2 regions of the Saccharopolyspora tripterygii genome follow, and region 2 is predicted to be linked to the other one. Evidence: riboswitches for the same ligand, from Rfam matches in the RefSeq annotation. Region 2 holds a riboswitch; the other holds the start of a gene.
What was found. A riboswitch is a leader RNA that binds a small molecule or an ion and turns the genes downstream of it on or off. The one in region 2 is predicted to bind glycine.

Region 1: it holds a riboswitch for glycine, as region 2 does, so the genes downstream of both, gcvP (aminomethyl-transferring glycine dehydrogenase) here and gcvH (glycine cleavage system protein GcvH) in region 2, are expected to answer to the same signal.

Annotation. Positions count from the first base shown of each region.
Region 1 covers NZ_BAAGZP010000034.1:55,493-67,089, forward strand. Annotated here, with positions in the region: gene ACYVF3_RS24090 (beta-N-acetylhexosaminidase) at 1-512, opposite strand, end outside; gene ACYVF3_RS24095 (NAD(P)H-binding protein) at 628-1,482, opposite strand; gene ACYVF3_RS24100 (TetR/AcrR family transcriptional regulator) at 1,602-2,183, shown strand; gene ACYVF3_RS24105 (propionyl-CoA synthetase) at 2,187-4,067, opposite strand; gene ACYVF3_RS24110 (hypothetical protein) at 4,393-4,611, shown strand; gene ACYVF3_RS24115 (CDP-alcohol phosphatidyltransferase family protein) at 4,763-5,458, shown strand; gene gcvH (glycine cleavage system protein GcvH) at 5,560-5,943, shown strand; gene garA (glycogen accumulation regulator GarA) at 6,061-6,528, shown strand; gene ACYVF3_RS24130 (bifunctional nuclease family protein) at 6,921-7,397, shown strand; gene ACYVF3_RS24135 (MerR family transcriptional regulator) at 7,666-8,238, shown strand; glycine riboswitch at 8,322-8,420, shown strand; gene gcvP (aminomethyl-transferring glycine dehydrogenase) at 8,585-11,473, shown strand; partial or broken gene ACYVF3_RS24145 (HesB/YadR/YfhF-family protein) at 11,558-11,597, shown strand, end outside.
Region 2 covers NZ_BAAGZP010000020.1:251,420-263,016, forward strand. Annotated here, with positions in the region: gene ACYVF3_RS17100 (ABC transporter ATP-binding protein) at 1-3,042, opposite strand, end outside; gene ACYVF3_RS17105 (ABC transporter permease) at 3,179-4,033, opposite strand; gene ACYVF3_RS17110 (ABC transporter ATP-binding protein) at 4,033-5,016, opposite strand; gene ACYVF3_RS17115 (hypothetical protein) at 5,141-5,656, opposite strand; gene ald (alanine dehydrogenase) at 6,162-7,277, opposite strand; gene ACYVF3_RS17125 (PucR family transcriptional regulator) at 7,464-9,017, opposite strand; glycine riboswitch at 9,129-9,224, shown strand; glycine riboswitch at 9,225-9,321, shown strand; gene gcvH (glycine cleavage system protein GcvH) at 9,374-9,745, shown strand; gene ACYVF3_RS17135 (L-serine ammonia-lyase) at 9,778-11,133, shown strand; gene ACYVF3_RS17140 (MarR family winged helix-turn-helix transcriptional regulator) at 11,287-11,597, shown strand, end outside.

The DNA.
Region 1 (11,597 bases), on a different contig from region 2:
GTGATCTCGCCCCCGGGCATCGTCCACGGGCCGGGCTGCGCGGTCGCGCTCTCGATGCCCGCGGGCAGCAGCTGCCGCAGCGTCTGCACGGCGTTGAACAGCCCGTCCGGGCTCGTGGCGTGCACCTGCACCGCGTCGTCGGCGACCTGCAGCCGGTAGCCCTCCGGGCCGAGCGCGGGATCGCCGTCCAGCGCCAGCGCGATGTCACCGGTGCCCGCCAGCGCGGGGTTGACCGGCACGGGGAACCCGGTCGAGGGCCGCAGCACGCCGGCCAGGTACTCGCCGACCCCGGCGGCCTCGCCGGGCGCCAGGATCGCGGTCTGCTCGGAGAGCTCGAAGTCCGCAGCGGGGTTCGGCGTCACCGACTCCGGGGCGGGCACGATGGTGTCCATCGCGGAGGCCGGGGGTGCGGGATCACCGCCTGCCGGAACCGCTGTTCCGGCGGCCAGCAGAGCTCCGGCGACGACGGCCATTCCGGCCCTCGCCGCCCTCGATCGGGGTCGTGCGCTCATCGTCGTGGCTCCATTCTCGGGGGAACGGTGACCATAAAGGTATAGACCAAAACACTCCGCGGAAGCGCCCGAACGGACGTAACGGACTAGCCGTACCCGCGCAGTCGGGCGCGGATCACGCGGTGAAGGCCTCCGCGAGCCGCTCGGCGACCGTGCGGGGCTGTCGTCCGAGGAGTTCGGGCAGCAGCGGGTCGGTGTGCGCGAAGTGCCCGGCGCGGGTCGCCCGGTGCCAGCTGAGCATGAACTCGGCCGCCTCCGGCGGCGTGCCGTTCGCGACCTCGTCGGCGATCCACTGCTCGTCGTCCACCACGACGCGCTCGACGGCGCGACCGGTGAGCTCGGAGGTGATCTCGGCGAGATCGCCCAAGGTGACGGCGGTCGCAGCGGTGAGCGTGACCGGCCCGTCGCGGTGGTGTTCGCCGGCCAGCACGGCTGCCGTCGCCTCCGCGATGTCCGCGCGGTCGGTGTAGGGCACCGGGCCGTCGGCGGGCTGAGCGACCTCCCCGGTCTGCGACCACGGGCCCAGCACCACGTCCAGCGGGCCGTAAGCGGCGTTGCGCAGGGACGTCCAGGCGAGCCCGGAGTCGGCGAGCATGGCCTCGGTGGCGACGTGGATCTGCGACGCCGGGTAGGGGTTGTCCGGGGTGGCGGCGTGCTGGCCGGTGTAGATCACCCGCTGGACGCCGGCGGCGACGGCGGCCTCGATCGCGTTGCCGTGCAGCTCGACGAGATCGGCCGTCGGGTCGTTGCCGGACACCAGCAGCACCTGGTCCGCACCCTCGAACGAGTCCCGCAGTGAGGCGGGTTCCTCGTAGGAGCCCCGCCGCACGCGCACTCCGCGGTCGGCGAGGTGACCGGCTCTGCGGGGGTCGCGGACGCTGACGCCGACCCGCTCGGCGGGCAGGCGCTGGAGGAGGTGTTCGACGGTCGCGCCGCCCAACCCCCCGGTGGCACCGGTGACGACGATCATGGTCCTGCCCTTCCGCTCGCTAAGTTGACCAACTGGGTCACTTTCGTTCTGGTCGCGACCGTAGGTAAGATGACCGACCGAGTCAACTTGGGGTCGCGACGGCGAGGGACGGTGCTGGGATGAGCGGTGGAGCGCCTTCAACACCACGGCTGCGCGCCGACGCCCGGCGCAACGCCGACCAGATCCGGCGCGCCGCGATCGACGCCTTCCAGGGGCGGGGCCTCACCGTGCCGCTGGAGGAGGTCGCCCAGGCGGCAGGCGTGAGCAAGGCGACGATCTTCAACCGGTTCGGCGGGCGGATCGGCCTCATCGACGCCGTCATCGAAGAGGTCGTCTCCGTCGAGCTGCGCGACATCATCGACCGCACGCGCGCCATCGACGATCCCTGGGAGCGGGTCGCGCACTACCTCACCGCGATCCGCGATCTCCAGCACCGCCAGCCCGCCGCCAATGACGCCCTGCTGCAGGTGTACCCCGAGGCGCAGAGCCTGGTGGAGATCTGCCGGATCGGGAGCGAGATCAACGACGAGCTCATCGCGTCGGGCCGCGTCTCGGGCGCGGTGCGCGCGGAGTTCACCGCGGACGACCTGCGCGCGCTCGTGCACGACAACGCGCTCGCGCTCAAGCACGGTCCTCGTCCCCGCCGGGAGGACTACGACCGCCGCACCGCCTTCCTCCTCGACGGGATCCGCAGGCGGTAGGGGTCAGCCCTCGCCGCGCAGCGACGGGCGCAGGGTGTCGAGCACCGAGGGGTCCTCGATGGTGGAGGGCACGTTCGTGTCGCCGCGATCGGCGATCTCGCGCATCGACTTGCGGAGGATCTTGCCCGAGCGGGTCTTGGGCAGCCCGTCGACGACGGAGACGTCGCGGAACGCCGCCACCGGGCCGATCTGGTCGCGCACCGCAGCCACCAGTTCGTCGCGCAGCGTCTCGGGTGCGATGTCCACACCGGACTTGAGCACCACGAACCCGCGCGGCACTTGGCCTTTGAGCTCGTCGCGAACGCCGATCACCGCGCACTCGGCCACCGCGGGATGCGCCGCCAGCACCGCCTCCATCGACCCCGTCGACAACCGGTGACCCGCCACGTTGATCACGTCGTCGGTGCGGCCCATGACGAACACGTACCCGTCGGCGTCGACGTAGCCGTTGTCGCCGGTGAGGTAGTAGCCCTCGTAGCGCGACAGGTACGACTCGTGGAAACGCGCGTCGTCGCCCCACAACGTCGGCAGCGTGCCCGGCGGCAGCGGCAGCTTCAGGCAGATCGCCCCGTCGGTCTCGGGAGGCAGCGGGTTGCCCGCCTGGTCCAGCACCTCGATCTCGTAGCCCGGTACCGGCACCGTCGGCGAACCCGGCTTGACCGGCATCGGTTCCAGCCCGCGCAGGTTCGCGCAGATCGGCCAGCCCGTCTCCGTCTGCCACCAGTGGTCGATCACCGGCACGCCCAGCTTCTCGGCCGCCCAGTGGTAGGTCTCCGGATCCAGCCGCTCACCGGCCAGGAACAGCGTTTCCAGGCAGGAGATGTCGTGCTCGGCGAGCTGCGCGCCGTCCGGGTCGACGCGCTTGATCGCGCGCAGCGCCGTCGGCGCGGTGAACAGCGCCTTGGCCCGGTGCTGCGCGATGACCCGCCAGAACGCGCCCGCGTCCGGGGTTCCCACCGGCTTGCCCTCGTAGACCACCGTCGTCGCCCCGGTCAGCAGCGGCGCGTAGACGATGTAGGAGTGGCCGACCACCCAGCCCACGTCGGAGGCGGTCCAGAAGACCTCGCCGGGTGAGATGTCGTAGATGTTGGTCATCGACCACCGCAGCGCCACCGCGTGCCCGCCGTTGTCGCGCACCACGCCCTTGGGCTTGCCCGTGGTCCCCGAGGTGTAGAGGACGTAGAGCGGGTCGGTGGCCGCCACCGGGACGCAGTCGGCCGGCTCGGCCGAGGCCACCGCGTCCTCCCAGTCGACATCGCGCGGGCCGAGCTCGGCTCGCGCCTGCTCGCGCTGGAACACGATGACCTTGCCGGGCTGGTGCTCGGTCTGGCTCAGCGCTTCGTCGACGATCGGCTTGTACTCCACGACCCGGTTGGGCTCCAGGCCGCAGGACGCCGCCACGATGACGGTGGGCAGCGCGTCGTCGATGCGGGCCGCGAGCTCCTTGGGCGCGAAGCCGCCGAAGACCACCGAGTGCACGGCCCCGATCCGCGCGCACGCCAGCATCGCGACCGCGGCCTCGGGGATCATCGGCAGGTAGAGCACGACCCGGTCGCCCTTGTTCACGCCCTGCGCCCGCAGCGCACCCGCGAAGCGGGCGACCCGGTCCAGCAGCTCCCGGTAGGTCCAGGTCCGCACGACACCGGACATCGCCGAGTCCCAGATCAGCGCGGGCTGCTCGCCCCGGCCGTCGCGCACGTGCCGGTCCAGCGCGTTGAAGCAGGTGTTGAGCTCGCCGTCCGGGAACCACCGGTACATCGGGGCGGCGGAGTCGTCCAGCGCCCGGGTCGGCTCGCGGTCCCAGTCGATCGCGCGCGCCGCGTCGAGCCAGAAACCCTCGCGGTCGGTCAGGCTCCGCTGGTAGTTCTCCGCGTACTCACCCATCGACCGACTACCTCCCGCGTCCGCTGTGACAACGCCTGTGTCGTACCCCAGATCCGATCTTCGCGCCAGAGCTGCCCGCGGCCGTCCTGGGCCGAACGCGTTCGTCATGAGCGAACGCGTTCGGCCGGACCGGTCAGCGGGAGTTCGGTCGCGCTGCATCCGCATGCGCATTCGGCGACGCCGCGCCGCCGCTGGGCGCAGCGGGTGCGTTTCCGGCGCGCTGGCACGACTTCCAGGCCCCACACTCGGTGTCGAGCCGATGGCCGGGCTAACACCCAGGTGTCCCGCGCCGACAAATGAATCGGAGGTGCTACGAAATATGAGCATGATGGAACCGGCACAGCCTCCCAGGGCACTGGCGACCGTCGAAGAGCCGAACGACCTTCCCACCGCGCCGTGCAGCGTGGTCTGGAGCGGCGGCCACTCCTACGTCCGAGAGGGAACCGCGGGCGCCCGCTGGGCGGGCGTGGACGATCGCGGCCGAGCCCGGTTCCTGACCGATGCCGAGTTGTGCCGCCGGGGGTGGAGCCGCACTCGCGGCTGAGCCGCACGTGTGTCTTCCTGCGGCGCAGGGTGTCCCGGCTCCGGCTGGCCGCCAAGTGGGTTGCGCTGGCGATATGAGACCCTGATCCGGTCAGGATGCACAGGTGTGCACCCGTTGCGGGGCCGTGCGCACAACCATTCAGGGGAGGCTCGTGGTGCAGGACGCCGAGCGCACCACGGAAAACACCACGAGCGGGCCGCGGGCCGAGGGCGAGCTGGACCACCCGGGGCCGGGAGATCCGGGCCTGGACCGGATCCGCGAGGTCGCCCGCGACGTCTGGGCCGACCCGTGGTGGACGCTGCCGAACCTGCTCAGCGTGATCCGCCTGGCCGGCGTGCCGGTGTTCCTCTGGCTGCTGCTCGGACCGCAAGCCGACCTGCTCGCCCTGCTGGTCCTGGTGATCAGCGGCGCCACCGACTGGCTCGACGGCAAGCTCGCCCGCTGGCTCAACCAGTACAGCCGCATCGGCGAACTCCTCGACCCCGCCGCCGACCGGCTCTACATCGTGGCCACCCTGATCGCCTTCGTGCTGCGCGACGTCATCCCGTGGTGGATGGCCGTCGCCCTCGTGGTCCGCGACGTCGTGCTCACGCTGTGCCTGCCCGTGCTGCGCTGGCACGGCTACGAGCCGCCCGAGGTGCACTACCTGGGCAAGGCCGCCACCTTCTGCCTGATGTACGCGTTCCCCCTGCTCCTGCTGGTGCAGGACGACTTCACCGGGGCCGACGTGGTGCGCCCGATCGCCTACGCCTTCACCGCCTGGGGCGGCGCGCTGTACCTGTGGGCGGGCGTGCTCTACCTGGCCCAGGTCATCGCCGCCGTGCGCGGGACCCGCGCACGCACCTGATCGCGCTGCGCGTCGTCTTGCGGCTTTCGGCGGCCGGTGAATACGCTCGCCGCGCCGATCACTCGGCATCTTGCACACAGCGGACGAAAGGCGGGACCACCGTGGCGGCCCCGGAGATCAAGTACACCGAAGAGCACGAATGGGTCCAGCGCATCAGCGAGGACACGGTGCGCATCGGCATCACCGACTACGCCCAGCAGCAGCTCGGCGACGTGGTGTTCGTGCAGCTCCCCGACGTGGGGCAGCAGGTCGCCGCGGGGGAGTCGATGGGCGAGGTGGAGTCGACCAAGAGCGTCTCCGACCTCTACGCCCCGGTGACCGGTGAGGTCACGGCAGGCAACCCCGCGCTGGAGGACCAGCCGGAGTTGGTCAACTCGGACGCCGCGGGGGAGGGCTGGATGGTGGAGGTCCGGCTCGCCGACCCGGACCAGCTGGCCGGTCTGCTCGACGCCGAGGGTTACCAGAACCTGATCGACCAGGGATGATCGTCTGGACCGGCCGCGTCGTGGGACGATGACGGGAGTCGCTGGTTCCGAGGCTGTCCAGGCACGGTACCTTGGGCGCATACTTGGCACGATCTATCCGCGTAAGGGAGAGCTCAGGTGAGCCAAAACAGCGGCTTCGGCGACGTTCCGCCGGAGCAGTCACCGGAGACCACCTCGGTCTTCCGGCCCTTCCTCTCGGAGCAGGAGAGCACCGAGAGCGCGGCCCCGGAACCCGCCTCCGCATCCGGGGTCGATGCGCTGCCGGCAGGTTCCGCCCTGCTGGTGGTCAAGCGCGGCCCGAACGCGGGCTCGCGGTTCCTGCTCGACCGGGAGACCACCAGCGCAGGCCGGCACCCGGACAGCGACATCTTCCTGGATGACGTGACGGTTTCCCGGCGGCACGCCGAGTTCCGCCGCGAGGGCAACGACTTCGTGGTGGTCGACGTGGGCAGCCTCAACGGCACCTACGTGAACCGGGAACCGGTGGACACCTCGGTGCTGGCCAACGGCGACGAGGTCCAGATCGGGAAGTTCCGCCTGGTGTTCCTGACCGGGCCGATCGATGGGGGCCAGGGCGGCCGCTGAGGCCGTCGAACCGGGCTTTTCACACCCGTCAGCGGGGCGGCGCCGTGAGGCGTCGCCCCGCTGACGCATGAGGCAGCTGCGCCGCCTGCGTGCGGAGGCGCTCCTCCCGGCCGGGAATTTCCCGGGGCCACGAGCGGTTTTCACCGCGCAGCAGGGCCTTCCGACGACTTCGGCGAGGCTCTGCGCGGTGTATCGTGCTGGTAATGCTCAACGACGAGCTCGCCAGCGGTCCGGGCCGTGGGCCCCGACTTCAACGACCGCGATGGTGGTGGTCCGCTCGGACCGCCGATGGAAGGGCGTGTCCGCCGTATCGCGGGTAGCGTCGGAGGCGTCGGTGCGGGACCCTCGACGGGGATGTCACGCTACGGCGCGCTGGAGGAGGCGATGTGACGATGAGCAGTGAGATGCGCGTCGTCGGCGTGCGAGTTGAACTACCAGCCAACCAGCCGATCCTGCTGTTGCGCGAGTCCGATGGTGAGCGCTACCTGCCGATCTGGATCGGGTCGGTCGAGGCCACCGCGATCGCGCTGGAGCAGCAGGGCGTGCGGCCGCAGCGGCCGCTCACCCACGACCTGCTCAAGGACGTCATCGGAGCCCTGGGGCGTGACCTGGAGCAGGTGCGGATCACCGACCTGCAGGAGGGCACCTTCTTCGCCGAGCTTGTGTTCGACGGGGACGTGCGGGTGTCCGCGCGGCCGAGCGATTCGGTGGCGCTGGCCTTGCGCATCGGAGTGCCGATCCACGCCGACGAATCCGTTCTCGAGGAGGCGGGACTGATCATCCCGGACGAGCAGGAGGACGAGGTCGAGAAGTTCCGCGAGTTCCTCGACTCCGTCTCGCCGGAGGACTTCCGCGGTGCCGACACCTGAGCCCCGCGGCGGACTCCTGCGCTGAACAGACCACTCCGGCCCCCGGTTGCTCACAGCACCCGGGGGCCGGATCCGTCGCACCGGGATCGAGAGCGCGCGCGGTCCGCGCGTCGCGTTGACCCGCCTGCTGAGCGGGCATACCTTCGGACGTACGCGAATTGCCCCGGTGTGATTCAGCCGGTACACGGCTTCGCGGCCCCGGATCGCCAACGGTCCGGGCGCTGGTGATCGTCGTCGTCGGCTTCGGGCCGGACGAGGGGAGGCAGGCGTGGTGGAGGAAGCAGCAAGTTCGGATGCTGCGGAGCAGGGTGAGCTGTTCCCCGACGCCTCTGCCCCGGACGAGCTGGTCGGTTACCGCGGGCCGGCGGCCTGCCAGATCGCGGGCATCACCTACCGGCAACTGGACTACTGGGCCCGCACCAAGCTGGTCGGCCCGTCCATACGAGGAGCGGCGGGCTCCGGCTCGCAGCGGCTGTACTCGTTCAAGGACATCCTGGTGCTCAAGGTCGTCAAGCGCCTGCTCGACACCGGGGTCTCGCTGCACAACATCCGGGTCGCGGTGGAGCACCTGCGCAAGCGCGGCGTGTCGGACCTGGCGAAGCTGACGCTGTTCAGCGACGGCACCACGGTCTACGAGTGCACCTCCGCCGAGGAGGTGGTCGATCTGCTCCAGGGCGGCCAGGGCGTGTTCGGCATCGCGGTCAGCGGTGCGATGCGCGAGATCAGCGGAACCATCCACGAGTTCCCGGCCGAGCGCGCCGACGGTGGCGTCAACATCGAGTCGGCGATCAACGACGAGCTCGCGGCCCGCCGCCGCGACCGCCAGGCGGAGACCGGCTGAACGACCGCCGGCCGCCATGTGTGCGGTAGGCGACATTGATGGCTCGATAGACCTTGTTGATCGGGTACTCTGAGCGCCATCGTCGACCCCGTGCGGGAGAGTCCGGTCCTGGTTGAGGGACCGGCGCCGAAGGAGCAACTCTCCCCGACAACCTCTCAGGCCACATGGACCGCACGGGCGAGATACCTCTGGAAAGAGGGCACACCTCCAGGTGGGCCCCGCCGACGGTGCAAGCCCGGTCCCGCCGGGTGAAGCTCTCAGGCGTTCGTAGCGCGAACAGTGACAGAGGGGGAGAGCAGCAACCGCTGCCGCCCTTTTGTTCGCCGCGAAGATTGAGGTTTTGGCGATGACCGACGCGACGCACGACCGCATTCCTCTGGCCGCGCTGGAGCACGGCAGGCCGTTCGCTGACCGCCACGTCGGGCCGATGCCCGCCGAACTGGCCCGCATGCTCGACGTCATCGGCGTCGGCTCCCTGGAGGAACTGGGTCAGAAGGCCGTCCCGGACACCATTCGCGAGGGTGACCTGCAGCTGGCGCTGCCGGAGCCCGCCACCGAGACCGAGGCGCTCGCCGAGCTGCGCGAGCTCGCCGGCCGCTGCAGCCCGCACACCGAGATGATCGGCCTGGGCTACTACGGCACGGTCACGCCGCCGGTGATCCTGCGCAACGTGCTGGAGAGCCCGGCCTGGTACACCGCCTACACGCCCTACCAGCCGGAGATCTCGCAGGGCCGGCTCGAAGCGCTGCTGAACTTCCAGACCATGGTCGCCGACCTCGCCGGGATGCAGGTCTCCAACGCCTCGATGCTGGACGAGGCGACGGCGGCGGCCGAGGGCATGACCCTGGTGCGGCGCGCGGGCAAGTCCAAGTCGCCGCGGTTCCTGGTCGACGCCGACACGCTGCCGCAGACCATCGCCGTCATCGAGACCCGCGCGGAGCCGCTGGGCATCGAGATCGTGGTGGCCGACCTGAGCTCCGGTGAGCTGCCCGAGGGCGAGTTCTTCGGCGCGCTGCTGTCCTACCCGAGCGCGTCCGGCGCCGTGCACGACCCCGAGGCGCTGATCGCGCAGATCCACGAGCGGGGCGCGAAGGTCGTGGTGACCTCCGACCTGCTGGCGCTGACGCTGCTGCGCTCGCCCGGCGATCTCGGCGCCGACGTGGTCGTGGGCAGCACCCAGCGCTTCGGCGTCCCGATGGGCTTCGGCGGCCCGCACGCCGGGTTCATGGCCGTGGCTAAGGGCCTGGAGCGGCAGCTGCCCGGCCGTCTGGTCGGCGTCAGCGTCGACACCGAGGGCAACCAGGCCTACCGGCTCGCGCTGCAGACCCGCGAGCAGCACATCCGCCGCGAGAAGGCCACCAGCAACATCTGCACCGCGCAGGTCCTGCTGGCGGTCGTGGCGTCCATGTACGCGGTCTACCACGGTCCGGACGGGCTGAAGGCGATCGCGACCCGCGCGCACCGGATGGCCAGCGTGCTCGCCGAGCAGCTGCGCCGGGGCGGCGTGGAGGTCGTGCACGGCGAGTTCTTCGACACCGTGCTCGCCAAGGTTCCGGGTCGGGCCGACGAGGTGCTGGCGGCGGCCCGCCGCGGCGGCATCAACCTGCGCCGGGTGGACTCCGACCACGTGGGCATCAGCTGCGACGAAACCACCACCCGCGCCCACCTGGCCGCGGTGTGGGAGGCCTTCGGCGTCAGCGCGGGCGAGGTCGACGCGCTCGACGCCGAGACCGCAGACGCGCTGCCCTCGGCCCTGGCGCGCACCTCGGAGTACCTGACGCACCCGGTGTTCCGCACGCACCGCTCGGAGACCTCGCTGCTGCGCTACCTGCGGCAGCTCTCGGACAAGGACATCGCGCTGGACCGCAGCATGATCCCGCTGGGTTCCTGCACGATGAAGCTCAACGCGACCGCCGAGATGGAGCCGATCACCTGGCCCGAGTTCTCCTCGCTGCACCCCTTCGCGCCCGCCCAGGACGCCGAGGGACTGCTCAAGGTGGTTTCCGACCTGCAGGAATGGCTGGCGGAGGTCACCGGTTACGACGCGGTCAGCCTGCAGCCCAACGCGGGCAGCCAGGGCGAGTTCGCGGGTCTACTGGCCATCCGCGCCTACCACCACAGCCGTGGTGAGACCGATCGCGAGGTCTGCCTCATCCCGGCGAGCGCGCACGGCACCAACGCGGCCAGCGCGGTCATGGCGGGCATGCGCGTGGTCGTGGTCCGCTGCGACGAGGCCGGCAACGTCGAGATGGACCACCTGCGCGAGCTCACCGAGAAGCACGCGCAGGACCTCGCCGCGATCATGATCACCTACCCGTCGACTCACGGCGTCTACGAGGACACCGTGCGCGAGGTCTGCGGGCTGGTGCACGACGCGGGCGGCCAGGTCTACGTCGACGGCGCGAACCTCAACGCGCTGATCGGCCTCGCCCGGATGGGCAAGTTCGGCTCGGACGTCTCGCACCTGAACCTGCACAAGACGTTCTGCATCCCGCACGGCGGTGGCGGCCCCGGCGTGGGCCCGATCGGGGTCCGCGAGCACCTGTCGCCGTTCCTGCCCAACCACCCGCTGCAGCCCGCGGCCGGTCCGGCCACCGGCGTCGGCCCGATCAGCGCGGCTCCGTGGGGCAGCGCCTCGATCCTGCCGATCTCCTGGGCCTACGTCCGGATGATGGGTGCCGACGGCCTGCGCCGCGCGACGCTGACCGCGGTGGCCTCGGCGAACTACGTCGCACGGCGGCTCGGCGAGTACTTCCCGGTGCTCTACACGGGCGAGGGAGGTTTCGTCGCCCACGAGTGCATCCTCGACCTGCGGCCGATCAGCAAGTCCAGCGGCATCACCGTCGACGACGTGTCCAAGCGGCTGGCCGACTACGGCATCCACGCCCCGACCATGTCGTTCCCGGTCGCGGGCACGCTCATGGTCGAGCCGACCGAGAGCGAGAACCTCGCCGAGCTGGACCGCTTCTGCGAGGCGATGATCGCCATCCGCGCCGAGATCGACAAGGTCGTCGCAGGTCAGTGGCCTGCCGACGACAACCCGCTGGTCGGCGCGCCGCACACGGCGGCCAGCCTCGCCAAGGAGTGGAACCACGCCTACTCCCGCGAGGAAGCGGCCTACCCGCTGGGCACCGACGCGATCAAGGTCTTCCCGCCGGTCCGCCGCATCGACGGCGCCAAGGGCGACCGCAACCTCGTCTGCTCCTGCCCACCGCTGTCGGCGTACGAAGGATGAGTCGGCGGGTCGGTTTGCGCGTCCCCTCGCGGCGATGACACGGTGGCCCCTTCAACCGACCGGCTCCGAGAGGAGTTGAGCACCATGCTCACCATCAGTGAGAGTGCCGTGGAGGTCATCAAGC
Region 2 (11,597 bases):
AGTGCCGGGATAGCGGAAGGAAACCGCCCGCAGCTCCACCTCGCCGCGAAACCGCTCGGGCACTGCCACCGGGTCGGCAGCAGCCGGCACCGACGTCGGCGTGCGCAACAGCTCACCGATGCGCCGCAACCCGACCTTCGCCTGCTGATAGCCGTCGAACACCCCGGACAACTGTTGAACCGGTGAGAAGAACAGGCTCAAGTACAGCAGGAAGGCGACCAGCACGCCTGCCGTCAGCTCGCCGGAAGCGACGCGCGCAGCGCCCACCCCCAGCACCGCCGCCTGCGCGATCTCCGACAGCAACGCCACGAACGGGAAGTACGTGGCGATGTAGCGCTGAGCTCGCAGCCGCGAACGGCGGTAAGCGTCGCTGCGCTGTGCGAACACCTTCGCCGCATGTCCCTCGCGGCGGTGCGCCTGAGCGACCCGCATACCGGAGACGTTCTCCTGGAGATCAGCGTTGACGGTGCTGACCCTCTCCCGCGCCTCGGCGTACGCGGTGGAGGAGACCTTGCGGAAGATGACCGTGGCGACCACCAGCACTGGAAGCACCGCCATCGCCACCAGAGCCAGCGACGGGTCGGTGAACAACAGGGCTCCCGCGATGCCCAGCAACGTCAGCACGCTGACCACGAACGTCGCCAAGCCCGTCTGCAGGAACGTCGACAACGCGTCGACGTCGGTGGTCATGCGGGTCATGATGCGGCCCGCCAGCTCCCGCTCGTAGAAGTCGAGACCCAGTCGCTGCAGGTGCGCGAAGCTGCGCAGGCGGAGCACGTAGAGCAGGGTTTCGCCGGTCCGCGCCGTGATCACGGTCTGCAGCTTGATCACCAGCCAGCCACCGGCCACGAGCAGAGCCGCGAGGCCCGTGGCCAGCCACAACGTGTTCAGGTGCCCGGTTCCGACGCCGCTGTCGATGCCGTGCCGCACCAGCGACGGCAACAGCACGGAGGTCAGCGCATCACCGGCCACCAGGGCGATCGTCAGAGCGAGCCCCCAGCGGATCGGCCGCAGCAGCCGCGCCAACCGAAACTGCGGATCCGGGGCGGTGGGATCGGTTTCCCCCACCGACGGCGCATCCCGGGTCGGCGGCAGCTTGCGGATCCCCTCGATCAGCTCTGCTGTCGGGGGAACCGCCGTGGTGCTCATGCCATGGCGACTCGGCATGGGTGCAGCAACGCCCGAATCCGACGGTTCGGACGACTGATCCTGCGGCCACAGCTCAGGGGTGATGCCGGCAGGGGCCGCCTCCACGTGATCGTCGCGCCGATCGTCGATGGCCTGCCCCGGACCGGACAGCAGCGAGCGGAACAGCTCGCACCGCTCCCGCAGTTCGGCCTCGGTCCCCACGTCGACCACGCGTCCCTCGTCGAGCACCGCGATCCGGTCGGCCAGCCCCAGCGTCGAGCGGCGGTGCGCGATGAGCAACGTGGTGCGCTGCGCGGTCACCGAACGCAGCGTGTCGTGGATGGCGGCCTCCGTCGCCGGATCGACCGCCGACGTCGCGTCGTCGAGCACCAGAACCCGCGGGTCCGACAGCAAAGCCCTGGCCAGCGCAACGCGTTGGCGTTGACCACCGGAGAGCGTCAGACCGCGCTCACCGACGGTCGTGTCGTACCCGTCCGGGAGGCTGGTGATGAACTCGTGCGCTTCCGCACCCTTGGCCGCGGCAATCACGTCCTCATCGCTGGCGCCGGAACGTCCGTAGGCGATGTTGCCGCGAATCGTGTCGGAGAACAGGAACGCTTCCTCGAAGACCACGCCCACCGCGCTGCGCAGCGAACCCAGCCGCAGATCGCGGATGTCGAAGGTCTCCCCGGTGTCGGCGGAGCAGATCGCGAGCCGGCCCGAGTGCGCGTCGTAGAAGCGGGGCAGCAACAGCGACACCGTGGACTTCCCCGAGCCGGCCGGACCCACCAGCGCGACCGTCTCGCCCGGGCTCACGTGCAGGTCGACTTCCCGCAAGACCGGCTGGTCACGGGTGTAACCGAACCCGACCCCGTCCAGACGGACCTCCAACGGACCTTCTGGCAGCGAACGGGCATCGGGCTTCTCCACGACCTCCGGCTGGGAGTCGGTGAGTTCGTGGATTCGCTCGACCCCGGCCCGCGCCAGCTGGGCTTGGATCACCACGCTGGAGAGCATTCGAGCCGGCCCCGACAGCATCGCCACGTAGCCGGCGAATGCGACGAAGGTTCCCAAGCTCACCTGGCCCTGGAACACCAGCCAGCCGCCCAGACCCAGCACGCCCACCTGGCCTGCCGCGGGCAGCGTCGCCAGGCTCGCCGTGGGCAGGGACGTCATCCGCGCCGCGCGCAGCCGCTCGGCGAACAACCTCCGCGCCCGGGACTCCAGTCGGCCGACCTCGCGCTCCTCCTGGCCGAAGCCCTTGACCACCCGCACGCCGGTGACGGTTTCCTCGACGTGCTGAGCGATATCGGCCGCGCGCTGCTGAGCCGACCACGTGGCGGGGAACAACCTCTTCTTGCTGCGCGCCGTGACCACCGCGATCAACGGCGACACGATCAGCGCCACGAGGGTGAGCAGCGGCGAGAGGAACAGCATCGCTGTGATCGCGAAAACCGCCAGCACGGCAGTCCCGGCCGCCAGCGGCAGCATCGACAGCAACGAGTGCACGAGCTGCAGGTCGCTGATCGAACGGGACACGACCTGCCCGGTGCGCAGGGCGTCCTGCTTGCCTCCGTCCAGGCGCTGCATCGCGGCGAAAACGGCCCGCCGCAGGTCGTGCTGCACGTTGAGGGCCAGTTGTCCGGCGCTGTAGCGGCGGACGAAGGCCGCGCCGAACCGGAAGGCGCCCAGAACCAGCAGCAGGACCACGATCCACCACAGCCGCTCGGTGCTGCGCGCCACGGCGTCGTCGACCGCGAGCTTGGTCAGCAGCGGAACCAGCGCCTCCAACCCCACCGCGGTCACGGAGGCGCCCAACGCCAACACCAGTGCGACCGGGTGGCGCCGACAAGCGGCGAAGAGGCGACGGATCCAGCCGCCGGAGGAACGGCGGGGATTCTCGGAGTCGCTCACCCCGCCAGGTTAGGCGGCGGCACCGACGCCGCAGCACCGCCAATGCTGCGGTGTGACCGGCGCCAACGAGTGAGGAAGGGAACCTTTCTGCCATTTCGCCGACGGCCGGTCTGGCAGAAAGGTTCCCTTCCTCACCTCACGCCACGTCTCGCCGCGTTCCCACGAACCAGCCGCCGGCCACGAACACCGCGGTGTAGCCGAGGAACGTCAACAGGCTCGCCCACCACGGGTGGCCGTAGGTGCCGCCGAAGAACAAGTGCAGGAGTTCGAAGGCCACGCGCGGTGTGTTCGGTTCGTCCGCACCCGCGACAGCGGAGACGAACAGCGGAACGGCCAGGTTGGACACGATGCCGTTGCCCGCCGCGCCCGGCAGGTAGGGACCGAGGCCCGACACCGCGGTGTCGGCCAGGCTGATCGACAGGATGAACTCGACGACGAACTTGTAGACCAGCGGCAGGATGACGACCAGCACGGAGTTGGCGATCAGCGCACCGAACCCGACCCCGAGCAGCGTCCACAGCACCATCGACAGCACGCCCGCGCCGCCCACGCTGAGCCAGCTGCCGAACCCACCGAAGTTGCCCATGTCCTGACCGGTGCCGAGCAGCGCGCCGAGGCTCGCGAACAGGACGTTGGTCAACCCGTAGATGACCCCGCCGCCCGCGTAGACGATCAACTTCGCCCACAGCACGCCGCTGCGCGGGTTGGCGGTCAGGTACGTCGTGGTGATGGTCTTGGCGCGGAACTCGCCTGCGAAGGCCATGGCTCCGAACAGCAGCGCGAAGATCGTTCCGAAGTTCGTCGACAGCGCGACCGCGAGCAAGCCCAGCGGCAGCGAGGCGCTGAGCTCTTCGACCATGTCGATGATCCCGCCGAACGCGGTGCCCAACCAGCCCGCGCCGAATCCCAGCACCACCACGGGGATCAGCAGCGCCCACCACAGGCTCGTGGTGAAGATCTTCCGGTACTCGGCCTTGATCAGCCCGATCATCACATGCCCCCGCCCTCGCCCGGCCGTGCCCACATCTCCGGTGTCGGCGGCGCGTGTTGCGCCAGCCCCGCGAACTGGCCGTGGGTGAGTCGGAAGAACAACTGCTCCAAGTCGACGCGCTCGTCCTGCATCGCGTAGAGCGCGACGCCCGCTTGCAGCGCGAGGTCTGCGACGGTGCGGGAGTCGGCGCCGAGCACGGCCAGCCGCCCGTCGGGGAGGTGCTCCACGCTGTAACCGGCCTCCTGCGCCTTGGCGACCAGCGCTTCCGGGGAATCGGCCTGCACCAGTGCGCGTGATTGCTGCGCGGCGCGGAGCTCTTCGATGTGCCCGTCGTAGACGCACCGGCCTTGGCTGATGATGACCAGCCGGTCCGCGGTGTGCTCGATCTCCCGGAGGAAATGACTGGACATCAGCACGGTCCGGCCGCCCGCGGCGAAGGCGTGCAGGAAGCCCCGCAGCCATGCGATGCCTTCCGGGTCGAGCCCGTTGGCCGGTTCGTCGAGGATCAGGATCTGCGGATCGCCCAGCAGCGCTGTAGCCAGTGCCAGGCGTTGCCGCATGCCCAGCGAGAATCCCCCGGCCTTGCGGTCCGCGGCGGCGGCGAGCCCGACGAGCTCCAACGCGCGGTCGACCTGCCCGTCGGGAACGTCCATGGCAGCCGAGTAGCAGCGCAGGTGGTGGCGCGCTGTGCGGCTGGGATGGAATCCGTGCGCGTCGAGCACGGCGCCGACCACACCACCCGGTTTCGGCAGCCGGCCGAACGGCAGGCCGTTGATGGTGGCGGTGCCCGAGGTAGGGGTGATCAGGCCGAGGATCATGCGCAGCGCGGTGGTCTTCCCCGCCCCGTTGGGGCCGAGGAAACCGGTGACGGCACCGGGCTGCACCGTGAAGCTGAGGTCCTGCACCGCGTGCACGGGACCGAATCTCTTGTTCAGTCCTTGCACGTGGATGCGGCCGCTGCCGTCGTGCACACGCCCTCCCACGTCCGGTCACCCGTCAGTGTGCCAACCCTGATGGCCCCCATCCTGCCGGACAGGTCGACCTGCGAGGGCGCGGCGTCGTGGCCGGAGCTGAAGGCGGGAACCGGACGTGGGCGAGTTCGGCAGGTCAGGCGCGTTCGACGACCGCTGCGCGGTAGGTCTTGCCGTGCTCGGCTTCTGGTTGTTCGGCCAGCGGCGGCGGGCTCGGGGGAACGGTCGTGAGGTCGGGGCGGATGAACTCGTCGGTGTCCCAGTCGGACGGTCCGGGACCGGTGGCGGACACGATCGGCTGGCTGATCACGGCGACGGGTTCGGAGGTGCGCGGAGCGTGGGTGCGCAGCGTCTGGCGGCGAAGTCCGCCCCTGCGCCCCGGAAAACCGGATAGCTCGGTGATCAACTGCTGGTGCGCCGCCTGCCACACCTTGCAGGGCCAGGGGCGGCGGCGGAGCGTGCCCCGGCAGGACGGGCAACGTCCACCGGAGTCCGGCTCGTGGTCGTCTAACAGCGTTTTGAGGGCTTCGGTAAAGCGATAGAGCTCCGTCCGGGCAATCGGTAGCAGCACTTCGGGAGCGTCTTCGCCCACTGCTCGGTCCAGGGCGTCGAGCCGGTCGAGAACAGCCTTGCGCAGTGCCGTGTCCGTCACGTTTATCTCCCACCCGTCAGCGCGTTTTCGTGCATCGGAGTTTCCGGCGGACGGCAGCAGATGATCAGTCACCCGTCGTTACTCCGATGGGTGACATCGGCATCGAGAGTTCACGCCTGCACGGCCACTCGACCAGACTCACCCCATCGAGTGGTTATCGATTCGGCTGGAAATTGGCGGCGAAGCTCTCGCTCACGTCGTCGGCAAACCGGCGATCTTGGCCTACACTGAGAGTGGCGGCCTGCTCCCGGTGACCCCCAGGCTGGTTGAGCGGGCCGCCCCTATTCGCCGTTTTGAGCGCCTTTCCCATTCTCGGGCATGTCGGGTTTATTCGCATTCTCGCTAAAGTTGGGAATCAACCAATTCGAATTCAACCCGGTGCAAATTCCCAGGCCTGACGCTGCGGCCTCGTGCGCAGGGGAACCTTCCTGTCATCGGGAGAAAAGCGGGCTGCGAGGAAGGGAGCCTTCCTCGCAGCCCGTGGCGCGAACAACCCGGGAACGAATCAACCCAGGACGTCGCCCAGCGGCAGAGGAGTGCGGCCGTGGGCCTCGGCGACGGCCCGGTTGACCAGCTTCCCGTCGTGGGTGTTGAGACCGCCGGCCAGAGCCGCATCCGCGCGGCAGGCGCGCTGCCAGCCGGCATCGGCGATGCGCAGCACGTAGGGGAGGGTCACGTTGGTCAGCGCGTGCGTGGAAGTGGTGGGCACCGCGCCGGGCATGTTCGCCACGCAGTAGAAGACCGAGTCGTGGACCTGGTAGGTGGGCTCGTCGTGCGTGGTCGGACGGGAATCGGCGAAGCACCCGCCCTGGTCGATGGCGATGTCGACCAGCACGCTGCCCGCCTTCATCTCCGAGACCAGGTGGTTGGACACGAGCTTCGGGGCCTTGGCTCCAGCGATCAGCACGGCGCCGATCACCAGGTCCGCCGAGCGAACGGCCTGCTCGACCGCGTAGCGGTTCGAGGCCACCGTGCGGATCTGACCGTGGAAGTCCCGGTCGATCTCGCGCAGCTTGTCGACGTTGGTGTCCAGCAGCTCTACATCAGCACCCATTCCCAGGGCCACGCGAGCCGCGTTGAGGCCGGCGACGCCGCCGCCGATCACCACCACGCGTGCCGGGTGAACTCCCGGCACTCCGCCCGGCAGCACGCCGCGACCACCGCTGGGGCGCATCAACGAATGCGCGCCCACCAGCGGCGCCAGACGCCCGGCGACCTCGCTCATGGGGGCCAGCAGCGGCAGCCCGCCGCCTTCGGTCTGGACCGTCTCGTAGGCGATGCCGGTGATGCCCGATGCCAGCATCGCGTCGGTCAGGTCAGCCGACGCGGCCAGGTGCAGGTAGGTGAACAGCACCTGATCCCCGCGCAGGCGCGGGTACTCCTGCGCGATCGGCTCCTTGACCTTCAGCACGAGGTCGCCTTCGGCCCACACGTCGTCGGCGGTGGCCAGCACCTTCGCGCCTGAAGCGAGGAAGTCCTCGTCCGGGATGGATGAGCCCGCACCCGCACCTGCCTCGACGAACACGTCGTGACCGCGGGCCGTCAGCTCGTGCACACCGGCCGGGGTGATCGCGACCCGGTACTCGTTGTTCTTGATCTCGCGAGGCACTGCGATCTTCACGGTGGGGTCCTTTCGTCGTGTGAGAACAACGATCGGACGACGTGACGCACGGCGCATCATTTCCACAGCATGAGATGAGGCGGGGGTGTTTGTTCTGCCAGCACAACGTCCGTGCGTGCGGGCGGACTGGGGCAGGAGTGGCAGATCGGTTCCCATGCTCGCGACCGCGACGGTTCGCTCACCGGCTCACCCGTGCTGCGCCCACCTCTCGGTCAGCAGCTGGACCAGCAGGGCCGACCGGACGTCCGGGTCGTCGAGGTCGACGTCGACCAGCTGCCCGATCCGCTTCATCCGGTACCGGAAGGTGTTCGGGTGCACCTGGAGCTCGCGGCCGGCTTGGCGGGGGTCGCCGGGATACCGCAGCCACGCGTGCAAGGTCGCTTGGTACTCGGTGCCCTGCGCGCGATCGTGGCCGCGCAGCACCGTCAAGGGTCCCAACGTCGCGGCGCCCGCATCAGCGGCGGCCCCGGCCATCCGACTGAGGACCAGCAGGTGCCACAACTCCTCGTAGATCGCGACCCGTTGCTGCACCAATCCAGTGCGCAGGAGGCCGATCAGCTCATCGGCTTGGGCTCGGGACTGCGGCACGTCGGTGACCGGCACGGAGGTTCCCACGGCTACGAGCGGGCGAGGGGAAAGATCGTGGGAGGTCAACGCCTGACGCAGCTCCGGCCAACCGCCGCCGCGCGCCCGGTCGGGCACCAGCGCGTACAGCACGGTGCCGACCTCCGTGACCAGCGGTCGCCGCCCGATCCCGCGCGTGATCCACTCCCACATCGCCAGCCGCTGCCCCTCCGCCGGTTCTTCGGAGGCGGCCATCTCGATGGCGATCACGCGGTGCTCCTCGTGGGGGACCGCCAGTTCGTTGGCTGCGGCACGCCAGCCCTCGCTGCCGTCGAGCACCAACCGCACCTGCTCGGCCGATCGTCGCCGCTGCACGTCGGCGACCGCCCGCCAGCGCAGCAGCTGCAGCGCCACCAGCGGTGCGGTGTCGGCGAACGCGGTCGCGCGTTCCTCCGAGACGGGGCCGGGCACCACCGCCCACATCGAGCCCAGCAGCTCGCCGCCCATCCGGATCGGCATCACCAGGCGCGGCAGCGTCCCGTCCTGCTGAGCGGGCACGAAGATCGCCGAGCTGCCCTTGGTGAGCTGGCGGAACGTGCCGCGGGCGCGGAACTTCGCGAGCACGTCGTCCGGCTGCTTGCGGCCCATGATCGTGGAGATCCGCGCCGGATCGGTCAGGTCTTGCCGGGCCGAGTAAGCCAGCACCTGCGAATGGGCGTCCTCGACGGTCACCGGCGCGTCCACGACGTCGGCGACCGCGTCGGCTAGGCGGAACAGGTCCGCGACGCCGCCCCCGCTCTCCTCCGCCTGCCTGATCCCGCCTGCCAAGGCCGCGCGGATCAACCACACCAGCTGCGCCCAAGCGGTGCCGGGGCGAACCTCCACGAGGGCGACATCAGCGGTGCGCACGGCCTCCACAACAGCGCTCTGCACCGACACGGGCGGCTTGAGCAACACCGCGGCCGCGCCCTGCTCGCCGCAATCGCGCACCAAGCGCATCGCCTGCTCGGCGTCGTTGACACCCACCCCCAGCACGAGGTCACCGCCTGCGGCGGTCGTGGGCTGATCCGGTTCGGCGATGACCACGTCGCCGGCGATCGTGTTGGGCTCCGGGCTGAACACCGTGCGCAACAGGGCCGGGCCCACCCGCTCCACCAGTGCCCGGATGTCGAGCATCGAAGGGGCCTCCTCGAGGCAAGGACGTGCCGGCAGAGATCACATGTGCATTGACAGTCTCGCTGGCCCGTTTATCGTTGCTGAGCAAATCGACAATCGCATACCGGCCATCGACCCCGTGCGGGAGAGACTCTGCCAGCAGTGCAGGGCGCCGAAGGAGCAACACTCCCCAGCAAACTCTCAGGCACCCATGACCGCTCGGGCGAGGCGACTCTGGAAAGCGCTCGTCGACGTCGACGAAGCCACCCACGGTGCAAGCCGCTCCGGCGGCGAAGCTCTCAGGTTCCGCAACAGAGGGGGAGGCCCAGCCGAAACCGGGGCGCAACGGCCCCTCCAACAGCTACGGAGCCTCCCTCATGTCGCTGCCCGCGAACCTGTCCTACACCGAAGAGCACGAGTGGATCGAGGACCGGGGCGAGATCGTTCGCATCGGCATCACCGAGCACGCCGCCAGTGCCCTCGGTGACATCGTCTTCGTGCAGCTCCCCGACACCGGCGACAAGATCGAATCCGGTCAGGCCTGTGGTGAGCTCGAATCCACCAAGTCCGTCAGCGACCTGTTCGCGCCCGTCACCGGCGAGGTCGTGACCATCAACGAGTCCGCTGTGGACGACCCCGCCGTGGTCAACTCCGACCCCTACGGCGAAGGCTGGCTGATCGAGGTGCGGGTCAGCGAGACCGGTGCGACCCTCACGGCCCAGCAATACGCCGAGTTGATCAACGAGTAGCCCGGGGAACCCGGAACGAGGCGAGGCGATCAATGACGATCGGTGTCTTCGACCTGTTCTCGGTGGGGATCGGCCCGTCCAGCTCGCACACGGTGGGACCGATGCGCGCAGCGCAGCGGTTCACCGAGAGGCTGCGCGAGAACGGGTCGATCTTCAAGGTCAACAGGGTCAAAGCGGAGTTGTTCGGGTCCCTTGGCGCGACCGGTCATGGTCACGGCAGCCCGAACGCGGTCCTTCTCGGTCTGGAAGGGCATCGCCCGGAGTCGGTGGATCCGGTGGCGGGTGCGCAACGGGTCGGCGAGATCGAGGGGAGTGGTCTGCTGCGGCTCGGCGGAGACCACGTGCTGCCCTTCGACAGCGCGCGAGACCTGGTGCTGCACCGGCGCAAGTCGCTGCCGGAACACCCCAACGGCCTGCGGTTCACCGCCACCGGCAACGACGGCGGCGAGCTGGATTCTGCCGTCTACTACTCCGTGGGCGGTGGCTTCGTCGTCGACGAGGGCGCGGTCGGTGCGGACCGCGTCAAAGCGGATGAGACAGCGGTTCCCATTCCCTTCAACACCGGGGCCGAGCTGCTGTTGCGCTGCGAGGAAGCCAACCTGCCGATCAGCGGCGTGATGCTGGCCAACGAGTTGTCGTGGCGCGAGGAATCCGCGGTGCGGGCGGGCCTGCTGGACATCTGGCGGGTCATGCGGGAATGCGTCGACAACGGATGCGGCAACACCGGCGAGCTGCCCGGTGGTCTGAAGGTGCGACGGCGTGCGGCGGAGTTGGCCGCGGCGCTGACCGATCAGGACGACCCGATGGAATGGGTCACCCTGTTCGCGCTGGCGGTCAACGAGGAGAACGCGGCAGGCGGTCGCGTGGTGACCGCACCGACCAACGGTGCGGCGGGCATCGTGCCAGCGGTGCTGCACTACTACGCGCGGTTCGTTCCCGGAGCCGACGAGGACGGCGTGGTGCGCTTCATGCTCACGGCCGGGGCGATCGGCGTTCTGTTCAAGGAGAACGCATCCATCTCCGGAGCCGAGGTGGGCTGCCAGGGTGAAGTCGGCTCAGCGTGCTCGATGGCCGCAGCGGGTCTGGCCGAGGTCCTCGGCGGCACGCCGAGCCAGGTGGAGAACGCCGCGGAGATCGCGATGGAGCACAACCTGGGGCTCACCTGCGATCCGATCGGCGGGCTGGTGCAGATCCCGTGCATCGAGCGCAACGCCGTGGCTTCGGTCAAGGCGATCACCGCTGCCCGGATGGCGCTTCGCGGCAACGGCACGCACTTCGTGTCCTTGGACAAGGTTATGAAGACGATGCGGGAGACCGGCCGCGACATGAAGGTCAAGTACAAGGAGACCGCGCGCGGCGGCTTGGCCGTCAACGTCATCGAGTGCTGAGGACGCCCGGGGTGAGGATGGGAACCTTCCTGTCACCACCTCGGGCCTCTTCGTAGCTGTGACCTGCGCGGTTCATCTTCCCGACGTCTTCCAAGGGAACAGTTGTGGCCAATTAGGTTGTGCACAACTTAGTTGTGCACTACCGTTTCCGGTGTGACGACGGAATCGGGATCGACGCTGGACCGGCTGCTCTGCTTCGCGCTGCACAGCGCGTCGCGGGCCTTCACCAACCTCTACCGGCCGTTCCTCGACGAGATCGGCCTGACCTACCCGCAATACCTGGTGATGTTGGTGCTGCGGGAGCGCGAGTCGCTGACGGTCAAGGAGCTGGGCGCGCTGCTCAGGCTCGATTCGGGAACGTTGTCACCGCTGCTGAAGCGACTCCAGGCCCGCGACCTGCTCGTCCGCACTCGCAGCGAGACCGACGAGCGGTCCGTTCGCGTGGCGATCACCGAGGACGGGCG